2 regions of the Planococcus sp. PAMC 21323 genome follow, and region 2 is predicted to be linked to the other one. Evidence: a T-box and tRNA genes for the amino acid it is inferred to sense, from the RefSeq annotation. Region 2 holds a T-box; the other holds one or more tRNA genes.
The links. The T-box of region 2 lies ahead of leuS (leucine--tRNA ligase). A T-box ahead of a tRNA ligase gene usually reads a tRNA of that ligase, here a tRNA-Leu.

Region 1: it has a tRNA-Leu gene. The T-box ahead of leuS (leucine--tRNA ligase) is inferred to sense a tRNA for this amino acid. The anticodon was not compared.

Annotation. Positions count from the first base shown of each region.
Region 1 covers NZ_CP009129.1:420,855-428,774, reverse strand. Annotated here, with positions in the region: rRNA gene PLANO_RS02285 (23S ribosomal RNA) at 1-2,794, opposite strand, end outside; rRNA gene PLANO_RS02280 (16S ribosomal RNA) at 2,991-4,540, opposite strand; tRNA gene PLANO_RS02275 (tRNA-Gly) at 4,715-4,788, opposite strand; tRNA gene PLANO_RS02270 (tRNA-Arg) at 4,810-4,886, opposite strand; tRNA gene PLANO_RS02265 (tRNA-Leu) at 4,900-4,985, opposite strand; tRNA gene PLANO_RS02260 (tRNA-Gln) at 5,088-5,162, opposite strand; tRNA gene PLANO_RS02255 (tRNA-Asp) at 5,168-5,243, opposite strand; tRNA gene PLANO_RS02250 (tRNA-Met) at 5,247-5,323, opposite strand; tRNA gene PLANO_RS02245 (tRNA-Glu) at 5,451-5,525, opposite strand; tRNA gene PLANO_RS02240 (tRNA-Asn) at 5,531-5,605, opposite strand; gene PLANO_RS02235 (SprT family protein) at 5,778-6,230, opposite strand; gene PLANO_RS02230 (Tex family protein) at 6,253-7,920, opposite strand, start outside.
Region 2 covers NZ_CP009129.1:1,063,565-1,071,484, forward strand. Annotated here, with positions in the region: gene PLANO_RS05430 (peroxiredoxin family protein) at 1-382, shown strand, start outside; gene PLANO_RS05435 (MFS transporter) at 563-1,837, shown strand; gene PLANO_RS05440 (tRNA 5-(aminomethyl)-2-thiouridylate-methyltransferase MnmM) at 1,880-2,443, opposite strand; gene PLANO_RS05445 (tRNA modification radical SAM protein MnmL/YtqA) at 2,440-3,393, opposite strand; gene PLANO_RS05450 (CoA transferase subunit A) at 3,568-4,260, shown strand; gene PLANO_RS05455 (3-oxoacid CoA-transferase subunit B) at 4,279-4,932, shown strand; T-box leader at 4,977-5,182, shown strand; gene leuS (leucine--tRNA ligase) at 5,226-7,637, shown strand; gene PLANO_RS05465 (BaiN/RdsA family NAD(P)/FAD-dependent oxidoreductase) at 7,779-7,920, opposite strand, start outside.

The DNA.
Region 1 (7,920 bases), 640 kb from region 2:
CTTAGATGCTTTCAGCACTTATCCCGGCCACACATAGCTACCCAGCGATGCCCTTGGCAGAACAACTGGTACACCAGCGGTGTGTCCATCCCGGTCCTCTCGTACTAAGGACAGCTCCTCTCAAATTTCCTGCGCCCGCGACGGATAGGGACCGAACTGTCTCACGACGTTCTGAACCCAGCTCGCGTACCGCTTTAATGGGCGAACAGCCCAACCCTTGGGACCGACTACAGCCCCAGGATGCGATGAGCCGACATCGAGGTGCCAAACCTCCCCGTCGATGTGGACTCTTGGGGGAGATAAGCCTGTTATCCCCGGGGTAGCTTTTATCCGTTGAGCGATGGCCCTTCCATGCGGAACCACCGGATCACTAAGCCCGTCTTTCGACCCTGCTCGACATGTACGTCTCGCAGTCAAGCTCCCTTCTGCCTTTACACTCTACGAATGATTTCCAACCATTCTGAGGGAACCTTTGGGCGCCTCCGTTACTCTTTAGGAGGCGACCGCCCCAGTCAAACTGCCCGCCTGACACTGTCTCCCAAGCCGATCAGGCTTGTGGGTTAGAATTTCAATACAACCAGGGTAGTATCCCACTGACGCCTCCTCCGAAGCTGGCGCTCCGGAATCTCAGGCTCCTACCTATCCTGTACAAGTTGCACCAAAATTCAATATCAGGCTACAGTAAAGCTCCACGGGGTCTTTCCGTCCTGTCGCGGGTAACCTGCATCTTCACAGGTACTATAATTTCACCGAGTCTCTCGTTGAGACAGTGCCCAGATCGTTACGCCTTTCGTGCGGGTCGGAACTTACCCGACAAGGAATTTCGCTACCTTAGGACCGTTATAGTTACGGCCGCCGTTTACTGGGGCTTCAATTCGCACCTTCGCTTGCGCTAAGCACTCCTCTTAACCTTCCAGCACCGGGCAGGCGTCAGCCCCTATACGTCACCTTACGGTTTTGCAGAGACCTGTGTTTTTGCTAAACAGTCGCCTGGGCCTATTCACTGCGGCTCTCTCGGGCTATTCACCCTACCAGAGCACCCCTTCTCCCGAAGTTACGGGGTCATTTTGCCGAGTTCCTTAACGAGAGTTCACTCGCTCACCTTAGAATTCTCTTCTCGCCTACCTGTGTCGGTTTGCGGTACGGGCACCTCCCGCCTCGCTAGAGGCTTTTCTTGGCAGTGTGAAATCAGGGACTCTAAGGGTAAACCCTCTTGCCATCACAGCTCAACGTATCAGGAATGGGATTTGCCTCATTCCACGCCTCACTGCTTGGACGTGCACAACCAACGGCACGCTCTCCTTATCCTTCTGCGTCCCCCCATTGCTCAAACGGCGGGGAGGTGGTACAGGAATATCAACCTGTTGTCCATCGTCTACGCCTATCGGCCTCGACTTAGGTCCCGACTAACCCTGAGCGGACGAGCCTTCCTCAGGAAACCTTAGGCATTCGGTGGACGGGATTCTCACCCGTCTTTCGTTACTCATACCGGCATTCTCACTTCTAAGCGCTCCACCAGTCCTTCCGGTCTGACTTCTACGCCCTTAGAACGCTCTCCTACCACGGATCTCTTACGAGATCCATCCACAGCTTCGGTAATCCGTTTAGCCCCGGTACATTTTCGGCGCAGTGTCACTCGACCAGTGAGCTATTACGCACTCTTTAAATGATGGCTGCTTCTAAGCCAACATCCTGGTTGTCTAAGCAACGCCACATCCTTTTCCACTTAACGGATATTTGGGGACCTTAGCTGGTGGTCTGGGCTGTTTCCCTCTTGACTACGGATCTTATCACTCGCAGTCTGACTCCCAAGCATAAATCACTGGCATTCGGAGTTTGTCTGAATTCGGTAACCCGGGATGGGCCCCTAGTCCAAACAGTGCTCTACCTCCAGGATTCTCTATCTTGAGGCTAGCCCTAAAGCTATTTCGGAGAGAACCAGCTATCTCCAGGTTCGATTGGAATTTCTCCGCTACCCACACCTCATCCCCGCACTTTTCAACGTGCGTGGGTTCGGGCCTCCAGTAAGTGTTACCTTACCTTCACCCTGGACATGGGTAGATCACCTGGTTTCGGGTCTACAACTACATACTCTGTCGCCCTATTCAGACTCGCTTTCGCTGCGGCTCCGCCTTCTCAGCTTAACCTTGCATGTAATCGTAACTCGCCGGTTCATTCTACAAAAGGCACGCCATCACCCATTAACGGGCTTTGACTACTTGTAGGCACACGGTTTCAGGATCTATTTCACTCCCCTTCCGGGGTGCTTTTCACCTTTCCCTCACGGTACTGGTTCACTATCGGTCACTAGGAAGTATTTAGCCTTGGGAGATGGTCCTCCCAGATTCCGACGGAATTTCACGTGTTCCGCCGTACTCAGGATCCACTCTGGAGGGGTAGGGTTTTCGGCTACGGGGCTGTTACCCGCTGTGGCGGACCGTTCCAGGTCGCTTCGCCTAATCCTACCTTTTGTAACTCCGTATAGAGTGTCCTACAACCCCAAGAGGCAAGCCTCTTGGTTTGGGCTGATCCCGTTTCGCTCGCCGCTACTCAGGGAATCGCATTTGCTTTCTCTTCCTCCAGGTACTTAGATGTTTCAGTTCCCTGGGTCTGCCTTCTCATGTGCTATAGATTCACACATGGATACTACCCGATTAAAGGTAGTGGGTTCCCCCATTCGGAAATCTCCGGATCATCGCTCACTTACAGCTCCCCGAAGCATATCGGTGTTAGTGCCGTCCTTCTTCGGCTCCTAGTGCCAAGGCATCCACCGTGCGCCCTTTCTAACTTAACCAATGGTTAATTAAAAAGTTGTGACCAATGGTCACGCGTACTTGAATTTCTTGCATTTGTTTCAATGTCGTTTTATCCAGTTTTCAAAGAACAAGTTTGAAAGTCACAAAAAAAGGCGTTGCCGCCTGAAGGTGAACCTTCAAAACTGAACGCAAAACGTCAACCCCGAGAAAACTCGGTTCCGAATTTATCCTTAGAAAGGAGGTGATCCAGCCGCACCTTCCGATACGGCTACCTTGTTACGACTTCACCCCAATCATCTGTCCCACCTTCGGCGGCTGGCTCCACAAGGGTTACCTCACCGACTTCGGGTGTTACAAACTCTCGTGGTGTGACGGGCGGTGTGTACAAGGCCCGGGAACGTATTCACCGTGGCATGCTGATCCACGATTACTAGCGATTCCGGCTTCATGCAGGCGAGTTGCAGCCTACAATCCGAACTGAGAACGGTTTTATGGGATTGGCTCCCCCTCGCGGGTTGGCAACCCTTTGTACCGTCCATTGTAGCACGTGTGTAGCCCAGGTCATAAGGGGCATGATGATTTGACGTCATCCCCACCTTCCTCCGGTTTGTCACCGGCAGTCACCTTAGAGTGCCCAACTGAATGCTGGCAACTAAGATCAAGGGTTGCGCTCGTTGCGGGACTTAACCCAACATCTCACGACACGAGCTGACGACAACCATGCACCACCTGTCACCACTGTCCCCGAAGGGAAAAGTGTATCTCTACACCGGGCAGTGGGATGTCAAGACCTGGTAAGGTTCTTCGCGTTGCTTCGAATTAAACCACATGCTCCACCGCTTGTGCGGGCCCCCGTCAATTCCTTTGAGTTTCAGCCTTGCGGCCGTACTCCCCAGGCGGAGTGCTTAATGCGTTAGCTGCAGCACTAAGGGGCGGAAACCCCCTAACACTTAGCACTCATCGTTTACGGCGTGGACTACCAGGGTATCTAATCCTGTTTGCTCCCCACGCTTTCGCGCCTCAGCGTCAGTTACAGACCAGAAAGTCGCCTTCGCCACTGGTGTTCCTCCACATCTCTACGCATTTCACCGCTACACATGGAATTCCACTTTCCTCTTCTGCACTCAAGTTCTCCAGTTTCCAATGACCCTCCACGGTTGAGCCGTGGGCTTTCACATCAGACTTAAAGAACCGCCTGCGCGCGCTTTACGCCCAATAATTCCGGACAACGCTTGCCACCTACGTATTACCGCGGCTGCTGGCACGTAGTTAGCCGTGGCTTTCTGGTGAGGTACCGTCAAGGTACCAGTAGTTACTTGGTACTTGTTCTTCCCTCACAACAGAGTTTTACGATCCGAAAACCTTCGTCACTCACGCGGCGTTGCTCCGTCAGACTTTCGTCCATTGCGGAAGATTCCCTACTGCTGCCTCCCGTAGGAGTCTGGGCCGTGTCTCAGTCCCAGTGTGGCCGATCACCCTCTCAGGTCGGCTACGCATCGTCGCCTTGGTAGGCCATTACCCCACCAACTAGCTAATGCGCCGCGGGCCCATCCTGCAGTGACAGCCGAAACCGTCTTTCCGTGCAGCCTCAGGAGAGGCCGCAAACTATTCGGTATTAGCACCGGTTTCCCGGAGTTATCCCGATCTGCAGGGCAGGTTGCCCACGTGTTACTCACCCGTCCGCCGCTAAACATTGGGAGCAAGCTCCCAATGTTCCGCTCGACTTGCATGTATTAGGCACGCCGCCAGCGTTCGTCCTGAGCCAGGATCAAACTCTCCATTATAGAGTAGTGTTGATTGCTCAATACTGCTGGCGTATCGCCGTCCGAAGACGCACGATTCGCTTTGATCTGCGTAAGCTGATCAGTAAGTTTTGCGCGGGCCGTTTTGCGCGACCGTTGCTATTTGTTGACGTTTTGCTGTTCAGTTTTCAAGGTTCAGTTATTAATTTAAAATTATGGAGCGGGTGAAGGGAATCGAACCCTCATCATCAGCTTGGAAGGCTGAGGTTTTACCACTAAACTACACCCGCATTATTATAAGAAGAAATTTATGGTGCGCCCGAGAGGACTCGAACCTCTAACCGCTTGATTCGTAGTCAAGTACTCTATCCAATTGAGCTACGGGCGCATTAGAGATTATATGGTGCGGCCGAGAAGAGTCGAACTTCCACGGGATTTCTCCCACTAGGCCCTCAACCTAGCGCGTCTGCCATTCCGCCACGACCGCTTGAATTAATTTTAGAGACAAATTCTATTATACTGCATCTTCACTTTAATGTCAATGAGAAATTAGAATTTCTAATTCATTGTCGTTTCGGCTTATTAATAATGGCTGGGGTACCTGGATTCGAACCAGGGCATGACGGGATCAAAACCCGTTGCCTTACCGCTTGGCTATACCCCAATAAATGGCGGTCCCGACCGGGATCGAACCGGCGATCTCCTGCGTGACAGGCAGGCATGTTAACCGCTACACCACGGGACCATTTGGTTGCGGGGGCAGGATTTGAACCTGCGACCTTTGGGTTATGAGCCCAACGAGCTACCGAACTGCTCCACCCCGCGACAATAATATTAGATTATTTTTTTCAAAAAACAATAATTCGTTTTTTTATAGTTGTTTAACTCATGTATTAGTGTACCACAGTTATTATCTAACTATAACTTTTCAGATTAATTGTTTTTTAAAAGTTGGTGACCCCTACGGGATTCGAACCCGTGTTACCGCCGTGAAAGGGCGGTGTCTTAACCGCTTGACCAAGGGGCCATAAATGGCTCCGAAGGTAGGACTCGAACCTACGACCATCGCATTAACAGTGCGGTGCTCTACCACTGAGCTACTTCGGAATAATGTTTAATTACTTGTCGACTTTTTCTATTATAGAGAGGTCTGAGAGAATCGTCAATACCTTTTTCGTTTTAATTTTACTTTTGTTTTTCTTTAGAGAAAATTACACTCTAGTCCCAAATAAAAAAGGAGACAAACCAGTTGTGGGTTGTCTCCTTTTCAGCTGAATTATTATTGTGCTACTAGTTTTCCCGAGCAGCGACCACATCTGTAGCGTTCTGTATTCATCCGAATCTTACGCTTGTAGTTTGTTTCGCACATTACACATTGATAAACATAAGTCTTCATAGAGCGCTGCTTCGTTTTGTTTTCTAACAATGAACAAAAACGAGGTGATCCTGTTTTCTGGAGTAATTCTTTAAAATCTTGATCTCGATGCTTATATCCTCTTCCTTCTATATGAAGATGGTAATGGCAAAGCTCGTGTTTAATAATCCCTTCCAATTCGACATATCCAAATTTCTCATAAGACCTTGGATTTATTTCAATATGATGAGAACGCAACAGATACCTGCCCCCTGTTGTTCTCAATCTTGAATTGAAAATACCTTCATGCCGAAATGGCTTAGAAAAATTTTCTAGCGAGATCTCTTTTATTAGTTCTGTTAGTTCTTCGTTCGTCATAGTAATTCCCCTATACTTAAAGTTAAAGGGTTTGCTCTTCCGGTTGTAACATCGTTAAGGCAATGCGTCCTTTATCTTTTTCTACTTTTTCAACCCAAGCAGTGACAATGTCCCCTACCGCAACTACCTCTAGTGGATGCTTTACAAAACCTTTTTTCAGTTTCGAGATATGGACCAAGCCATCTTGCTTTACTCCGATGTCAATAAACGCGCCAAAGTCGACTACGTTACGAACAGTCCCTTGCACTTCCATGCCCGGAAGTAAGTCTTCCATTTTCAAAATATCGTTTTTCAATAGCGGCTGCGGAAATTCATCACGCGGATCACGGAACGGTTTTTTCAACGCATCCAAAATATCTTTCAAGGTTATTTCTCCGACACCCCACTCTGCACTTAACTCGGATAGCTCGAGCGCTTCAAGTTTTTCAGAGATACCTACTTTACCAACAGATTTTTTGTCTTCCCCTACTAGTTTCAAGAGTTTTTCTGCAATGTCATAACTCTCCGGATGAATACCTGTTGCGTCTAACGGATTCTTACCTTCAGGAATCCGCAAAAATCCGATTGCTTGTTCATACGTCTTCGCGCCTAGACGCGGAATTTTTTTCAGCTGAGCGCGTGAAGTAAAGCGACCATTCTCATCTCTTACCTTAATTACGTTTTCAGCTACAGTTTTACTTAAACCTGCTACATAATGCAATAACGAAGCGGAGGCCGAGTTAACGTTGACTCCTACTTGGTTAACAGCCGTTTCTACAACAAAAGTTAGTTGGTCTGCTAATTTCTTTTGAGAAACATCGTGCTGGTATTGACCAACTCCTACAGCTTTCGGGTCAATCTTCACCAGCTCAGACAGCGGATCTTGCAAACGACGTGCAATAGATGCCGCACTTCGTTCTTCAACTTTTAAATCCGGGAACTCAGCTCGCGCGATATCAGACGCCGAATAAACACTAGCACCTGCTTCGTTGACAATGACATAAGAAATATTTGCCGAAGTTTCCGATAAGAAGTCCGCAACAAATTGCTCAGTTTCACGAGATGCTGTACCGTTACCAATCGCCATGATTTCAATCGGGTACTTGGCCGTTAAGCGCTCCATAATTTTTTTCGAGCCTGCTTGATCAGATTTTGGTGGGTGTGGATAAATAACTGCTACCTCTAAAAGTTTTCCGGTCTCATCGATGACTGCCAGTTTGCAACCTGTTCGGTAAGCTGGGTCTACCCCTAAAACCATTTTGTTTTTCATTGGTGGCTGCAGTAAAAGGTTGCGTAAGTTTTCTGAGAAGATGTGAATGGCTTGCGTTTCACCTTTCTCACTCAACTCGGCGCGAATTTCTCGTTCGACGGATGGCTGGATCAATCGCTTATAACTATCTTCGATTGCTGCAGCTATCACCTCTGTCGTTGAGTGAGTTTGCTTTATCCAATTATTTTTCATCAACGTAACGATGCGATCAACTGGTGGATTAACGGAAACTTTTAGCACATCTTCTTTTTCTCCACGATTAATCGCTAAAATTCGATGCGGAACAATTTTTTGGATTGCTTCTTCGTATTCGTAATACATTTGAAAAACTTGTTTTTCGTCTTCATGATTTTTTTTAGCTATTGTAGCGATGGTTCCGCTTTTTCGGGTCATGTAACGAATTTTCTCTCGAACATCCGGGTCGTCCGCAAATAATTCCGC
Region 2 (7,920 bases):
CAGAGGATCATGGTGTCCTGTCTGTAATCAAGATTTACAAGAAATTGAAGAAAGCCTTTCTTATTTTGAAGGAAAAGGCGTATACTTTACTGCTTTATCGACGGATACACAAGAAAATTCATTAGGGATGAAAAAAGAGCATAATTTTAGCTTTCCGCTCTTGTCTGACGTTACAAAAGATTTGTTAGACAAATACGGCGCTTACTATCACGGAGAAGATGCACTTTATGAGGACCACGGAATTCATGGTGAAGCTGCTCATTATTTACTCGATGAAAAAGGCCATATTCTGTATCAGCAGCAGCAAACGAGCCCTTATGGACGTCCAAGTGCAAAAGAACTGCGTAAAGTTGTACAGTATATCAAAAAGAATTTAAAATAATTGTTTAGAGCTATTCTTAAATGTCTCAAGAAGACCTTGCTTATTGATAAGCAAGGTCTTCTTTTATGCAAGCAAAAAATAGAAAGACGTGGAAATCGGACCGGAGTAATTGTAAAATAATAGAATGATGGAAAGAGTTTAACTGGCTCTTTTTTCTTTGAGGGGGCTAATAAGAAGAGTATGAAAGAAAAAAGGATTAATAGAAACAGCGTGATCCAAACGCCGTTTTATTATGGATGGATAATTGTTATTCTCGCAGGATTGTCTCACTTTTTTTCTGGACCTGGACAAACTTATTCAAACGCGATTTTCATTGATTATTACATAGAGGAATTTGGCTGGAGCCGCTCGACCGTGTCTGGTATTTATTCGTCAGCGACGTTACTTGCAGGATTTTTGCTGTTTATGGTCGGTCGTCTGATTGATAAAATTGGCGCGCGGAAAATGGCGATTGCCGTATCATTAATTTTAGCCGCAGCTAGTATTTTTAATAGTTTCGTCGTCAATTGGGTGATGCTGTTTATAGGGTTTTTCGCGATACGGTTGTTTGGTCAAGGGTCGATGACGCTCGTCCCAAATGCCTTAGTGCCACAATGGTTTATACAAAAGCGAGGTCGCGCACTTGGTTTAGCTGCGCTAGGTGGCATGATTGGATCGGCTGCATTTCCGTTGATCAATGTTTGGTTAATTGAAGCATATGGCTGGCGGGCGACGTGGCAAATTCTTGGTGCATCTATTGTTTTAATTTTTACACCTTTGGCATTTTTCTTTATCCGAAATCGTCCTGAAGATATTGGCTTACGTCCAGATAATGGACCTTCAGAAGGAGAAGAAGATCCACAAAAGCCTTTGTCTTCAGATATTAGTTGGACGGTAAAAGAAGCGAAAAAGACCCGTACTTTTTGGCTCTTGTTGTTTTGTGTAGTGGTGCCTGCTTTGGTTAATACGGGAATGACTTTCCATTTGGTGTCTATTTTTTCGATTCAATCTTTAGCACCTGAAACAGCAGCTACTGTCTTAAGTTTAATGGCGATTATCGGTTTTCCGGTAACGTTTCTAGCAGGTTACTTGCTAGATAAAATACGCGTACAGTGGATGTTAGCTTTTGTTTTTGCTGGGGAGATTGCATCTATTTTTTTACTAAAAGAAGCAGATATATTTTCAGGAGCTATTCTTTTTGCAATTGTTTGGGGCTTTATGTTGGGCATTGAACGGGTAACTCTTAGTGTGATTTGGCCAAATTATTTTGGTCGGCAATATCTTGGCAGCATTACCGGCATTTCGATGGCCTTTATGGTCGTTGGTTCTGCTTTAGGTCCGTTACCATTTGGTTTATTTTACGATTTTTTTGGTGGCTATAAAGAAGTGTTGTGGGCAATTATGATTTTCCCGCTCTTAGGTATTGTGGCAGCATTACTAGCAAATCCACCTGAAAAAGAAAAAGTGAAAAATTAAAGATAAAAACGCAGAAAAGAGATGTTCTCTTTTCTGCGTTTTTTATATGCGTTCCTGTTTCTTCTCAATTGCCAATAAAAATGGTGGAGAATGTTGTTGGTTGATAAATTCGTATTTTAGCACATCAAAGGTTTTTTGTGGTAACGAGGAAACAAATTTCATGACAGCATCACGTTCTTCGCTGCCACCTTCGTGTCCACTGTATACGACAACTAGTAACAGACCTTTTATTTTCAATAAATCTAAGCATTGTTCGAGAGCAGCGAGTGTACTTTTTGATTTCGTGATGATGCTGTGATCGCCTTTTGGTAAATAGCCAAGGTTAAAAATAGCTGCTGCTATGGGTTGTGACACATAGTCATTGATTTTGGCATGGCTATCGTGAATCAGTTCGACGTGGTCAAATTCTTGGACTCGCTGTCGAGTCGCGTTAATTGCTTCTTCTTGAATATCAAAAGCAAAAACCTTTCCGTTAGCCCCTGTTAAACCTGCGAGGAAGTGTGTGTCATGTCCGTTGCCGGCCGTGCCATCAATTACTACGTCTCCAGAATTGACTGCTTGTTCAAGCAAAGATTTTGTGAAAGGTAATACTCGTTGTATCGTCATGAAGTTACACTTCCCGTAGCTAATTTCCCTTGCCAGCTTCCACGTCGTGCGAGTTCTGCATCAATGCCGTTCAAGACATCCCATTTGTTCGCACTCCACATGGGCCCAATCATTAAATCTATCGGACCATCACCTGTAATGCGTTGCACCACCATTTCGGGTGGTAGCACTTCTAATTGATCGGCTACTAAATTAATATACTCTTGTTTTTCTAGAAACTCGACCATGCCTTTTTCGTATTGTTTGACCATAGGGGTGCCTTTTAATAAATGCAACAAGTGAATTTTAATGCCTTGAACATCTAGTTTTGCCACTTCACGAGCAGTTTCCATCATCATGTCTCGGTCTTCAAGTGGCAAACCGTTGATAATATGTGTACATACACGAATGCCACGTTTGCGTAATTTTGTCACGCCTTCAACATATGCTTCAAAATCATGCGCACGATTGACTAACAGAGCGGTCCGTTCATGAACGGTTTGCAACCCAAGTTCGACCCATAAATACGTACGTTCATTTAATTCGGCTAAGTAGTCCACAACATCGTCAGGCAAACAATCGGGGCGAGTCGCAATGCTTAAGCCGATAACATTTTCTTGCTCAAGTGCCGCTTCAAACTTTTCTTTAATCACGGGTAACGGCGCATGTGTATTAGTATAAGCCTGGAAGTACGCCATGTATTTAGCATCTTTCCATTTACGATGCATTTTTTCTTTGACTTTATCAAATTGCTCAGGAATCGAGTCAACACGATCTCCAGCAAAATCACCAGACCCTGCGACACTGCAAAATGTACAGCCACCGTGTGCCACTGTCCCGTCCCGGTTCGGACAATCAAATCCGGCATCTAACGCGATTTTCATCACCTTAAAACCAAAATGATCGCGCAAATGGCGATTCCATGTATAATAACGTTTTCCATCAGATGAAAAAGGAAACTCTTTATTCAATTGAAACAACTCCTCAACAGCTATTGTAGCATGACGATAAAACTAGGAACAATGCCTACTAAAGAGGCTATGTATTTTTATGAATATTGCGTTTAGAGCAATAGTTTGTTTAAATTGAAATGGAAGCGTTTTACTAATGAATTTAAGTGGATGAGTCAGAGGAGGCATAATGGAATGAAACCGATTTATAGTTCTGCAAAAGAAGCAGTCGAACAAATTCAAGACGGTGCCACAATTATGGTGGGCGGATTTGGGTTAGTAGGAATACCTGAACAGCTTATTTTAGCACTAGTTGATAAAGGGGTAACCGATCTGACCGTCATTTCCAATAACTGTGGTGTAGACGAATGGGGTCTTGGCCTGTTATTGAAAAACAAACAAATAAAAAAAATGATTGGTTCTTATGTAGGTGAAAACAAAGAGTTCGAACGCCAAGTGTTATCGGGCGAAATCGAAGTTGAATTGACACCACAAGGAACATTAGCTGAAAAAATGCGCGCAGGTGGAGCGGGAATTCCGGCTTTCTTTACACCAGCTGGCGTAGGGACAACAGTTGCAGAAGGCAAAGAAGTTCGTGAATTTGATGGTAAAGAATATGTACTAGAACACGCGTTACGCGCTGACTTTGCATTAATAAGAGCACATAAAGCCGATAAAATGGGTAATCTGGTGTATAACAAAACAGCACAAAACTTTAACCCGCTTGCAGCAGCAGCTGGAAAAATTACCATTGCAGAAGTAGAAGAGATTGTAGAAATTGGCGACATTAATCCAAATCACGTTCAAACGCCAAGCATTTATGTACAAGGATTGCTTCAAGCAGATCAAGAAAAGCGCATTGAACGTCTTACAACACGCACTGTTTAGGAAAGGGTGGAGAAAATCTTGGATAAACAATTAGTCAGAGAACGCATTGCAAAACGAGCTGAAAAAGAAATTAACGATGGCGATTACGTAAACTTAGGAATCGGAATGCCGACACTTGTAGCGAATTTCATCTCCGACAATAAAAGTGTCGTTCTTCAATCAGAAAATGGACTTTTAGGAATTGGACCATATCCAACAGAAGAAAATGTCGACCCAGATTTGATCAATGCAGGCAAAGAAACAGTTACAACAATCCCTGGTTCTGCTTTCTTCACGAGTGCTGAATCGTTCGCGATGATTCGCGGTGGTCATATTGATGTGGCAATTTTGGGTGGTATGGAAGTTGCTGAAAACGGCGACTTAGCGAACTGGATGATTCCAGGGAAAATGATTAAAGGCATGGGCGGCGCAATGGATTTAGTGCACGGTGCGAAAAAAGTAATTGTTATTATGGACCATGTATCAAAAGACGGTTCTGCCAAAATTAAAAAGCAATGTGATTTGCCGCTAACAGGTAAAGGCGTCGTCAATAAAATCATTACAGAACGTGCAGTAATTGAAGTGACAGACGCCGGATTGGTTTTGTCAGAAGTCTTTGATGGCTTTACGGTTCAAGATATAATCGATTCAACAGATGCACCGCTAAACACAGAAAACGTTAAAGTCTCATAGGCTATTGCCAAAAAACAGCGACTCGTCTAAAATAGAGACAATAGTTAATGACAGCGAAGAGGACTAGTAGTTTGTGTATTTTCCACAGAGAGCCGGCGTTTGGTGCAAGCCGGTAAAATGCGCAACCGAACTCACCTTGGAGTCAGTGTATGTGAAACTAAGTAAGATACACCGTTTTCCGCGTTAAGGAGTCAAGTTGAGCGAGCAGTCGCTAATTTGGGTGGTACCGCGGGAAAATCCCGTCCCTTATTTTTTGAGGGGCGGGATTTTTTTATTTTGAGGAGGAATCGGAAATGACATTCAATCACAAACTAGTCGAGAAAAAGTGGCAGAAATATTGGCAAGACAACAAAACCTTTAAACTGATAGACGACCCGTCTAAACCGAAGTTTTATGCATTGGATATGTTTCCGTATCCATCAGGTGCTGGACTTCACGTTGGACACCCAGAAGGCTATACAGCGACAGACATTTTAAGCCGTGTTAAACGTATGCAAGGTTATAACGTGTTACATCCAATGGGGTGGGACGCTTTTGGTCTACCTGCAGAGCAATATGCACTTGATACTGGAAATGATCCAGCAGAATTTACGGCTAAAAATATTGAAACGTTTAAGCGTCAAATTCAAGAACTTGGATTTTCATATGACTGGGACCGTGAAATTAGCACAACAGATCCGTCTTATTATAAATGGACGCAATGGATTTTTATCCAATTGTATAATAAAGGATTGGCTTATGTTGATGAGGTAGCGGTTAACTGGTGCCCAGCACTTGGAACTGTTTTGGCGAACGAAGAAGTAATCGATGGCAAATCAGAACGCGGTGGTCATCCGGTTGAACGTCGTCCTATGCGCCAATGGGTATTGCGTATTACAAATTATGCTGACCGTTTACTTGAAGATTTGGACGACTTGGATTGGCCTGAAAGCTTAAAAGACATGCAACGCAACTGGATCGGAAAATCAGAAGGTGCTGAATTAGAATTCCAAGTCGCAGACACAGAACATTCTTTCCGTGCGTTTACAACACGTCCAGACACGATTTTTGGCGCAACTTACGCGGTGCTTGCTCCTGAACATAAATTGGTAGCTGCGATTACTACAGCGGATCAAAAAGCTGCTGTTGAAAAATACATTGACGACGTTAAAACGAAAAGTGATTTGGAACGTACAGATTTGGCAAAAGACAAATCAGGTGTTTTCACAGGCGCATATGCAATAAATCCAGCAAGTGGTGAAAAAATGCCGGTTTGGATTGCTGATTATGTATTGGCAACTTATGGAACAGGCGCAATCATGGCCGTTCCAGCTCACGATGAGCGTGACTATGAATTTGCGAAGCAGTTTGATTTGCCGATTGTTGAAGTCGTATCAGGCGGTAATATTGAAGAAGAAGCTTATGCAGGAGACGGTGAATTGATCAATTCTGACTTCTTAAACGGATTGAACAAAAAAGAAGCAATTGAACGAGCGATTGACTGGCTAGTAGATAAAAAAGTGGGCGAAAAGAAAATTACGTACCGTTTGCGTGATTGGTTGTTTAGTCGTCAGCGTTACTGGGGCGAGCCAATCCCAATTATTCACTGGGAAGATGGCACAATGACGCCTGTCGAAGAAAAAGACTTGCCATTAATGTTGCCAGTAACGACAGATATTAAGCCAAGCGGAACAGGCGAATCACCTCTTGCCAATATTACGGATTGGGTAAATGTCGTTCATCCTGAAACAGGAATGAAAGGCCGCCGCGAAACCAATACGATGCCGCAATGGGCAGGAAGCTGCTGGTATTATTTGCGCTTTATCGATCCAACCAACGATGAAATGTTGGCAGACCCAGAATTATTGAAACGCTGGTTGCCAGTTGATGTTTATATCGGCGGTGCAGAGCATGCAGTACTTCACCTACTATATGCACGTTTCTGGCATAAAGTGCTTTACGATATCGGTGTGGTATCGACAAAAGAACCTTTCCAAAAGCTATTTAACCAAGGGATGATTCTGGGCGAAGGAAACGAGAAAATGTCGAAATCAAAAGGCAATGTCGTGAACCCCGACCAAATTATCGAAAGCCACGGTGCTGATACATTACGTATGTACGAAATGTTTATGGGACCACTTGAAGCATCCATTGCATGGTCAACTAATGGCTTAGATGGCTCGCGTCGATTCCTAGACCGTATTTGGCGCTTGTTGATGGACGAAGAGCAATTGAGTGCGAAAATTACGGATGCAAATGACGGTAAACTGGAAAAAGTCTATCACCAAACGGTTAAAAAAGTAACAGATGATTTTGAAGGGTTGCGCTTTAACACAGCTATTTCACAAATGATGGTCTTTATTAACGAAGGCTATAAAGTCGATTCTATTCCAAAAGAATACGTAGAAGGTTTTGTGAAACTATTGTCTCCAATTGCACCTCACGTAGCAGAAGAGCTATGGGAGAAGTTGGGTCACGAAGGTTCGGTTACTTATGAAAATTGGCCAAAATTTGATGAGTCGAAAATGATCGATGACGTTATTCAAGTTGTAGTTCAAGTAAATGGCAAAGTAAAAACAAAGCTAGCAATTGCAAAAGACAGCACAAAAGAAGAGTTGGAAACAGCAGCGCTTGCTGACGACAATGTTCAAAAAGCAACTGAAGGCAAAGAAGTTCGCAAAGTAATTGTTATTCCAGGGAAATTAGTCAACATCGTAGTAGGCTAAAAAAGTAGACATGAAAATGCAAAACCTTCCGGGAGCATTTCAAAAAAAGAGGCAAGCTGGGGAAATTTCCAGCTTGCCTCTTTTGCATTGTTAAGTTAAGTGAATAGCGCTTTAGTATTAGCTACCCCTTCACGCAAGAACTCAATTTTGTGATGCGACTTGATGTTCTTTCGCAAATCGAGCTGCGCTTTGTCCGGCTACGTTTCCTGTAACGAATGCAGACGTGATGTTGTATCCGCCTGTGTAGCCGTGAATATCTAAAATTTCACCGCAGAAATACAAT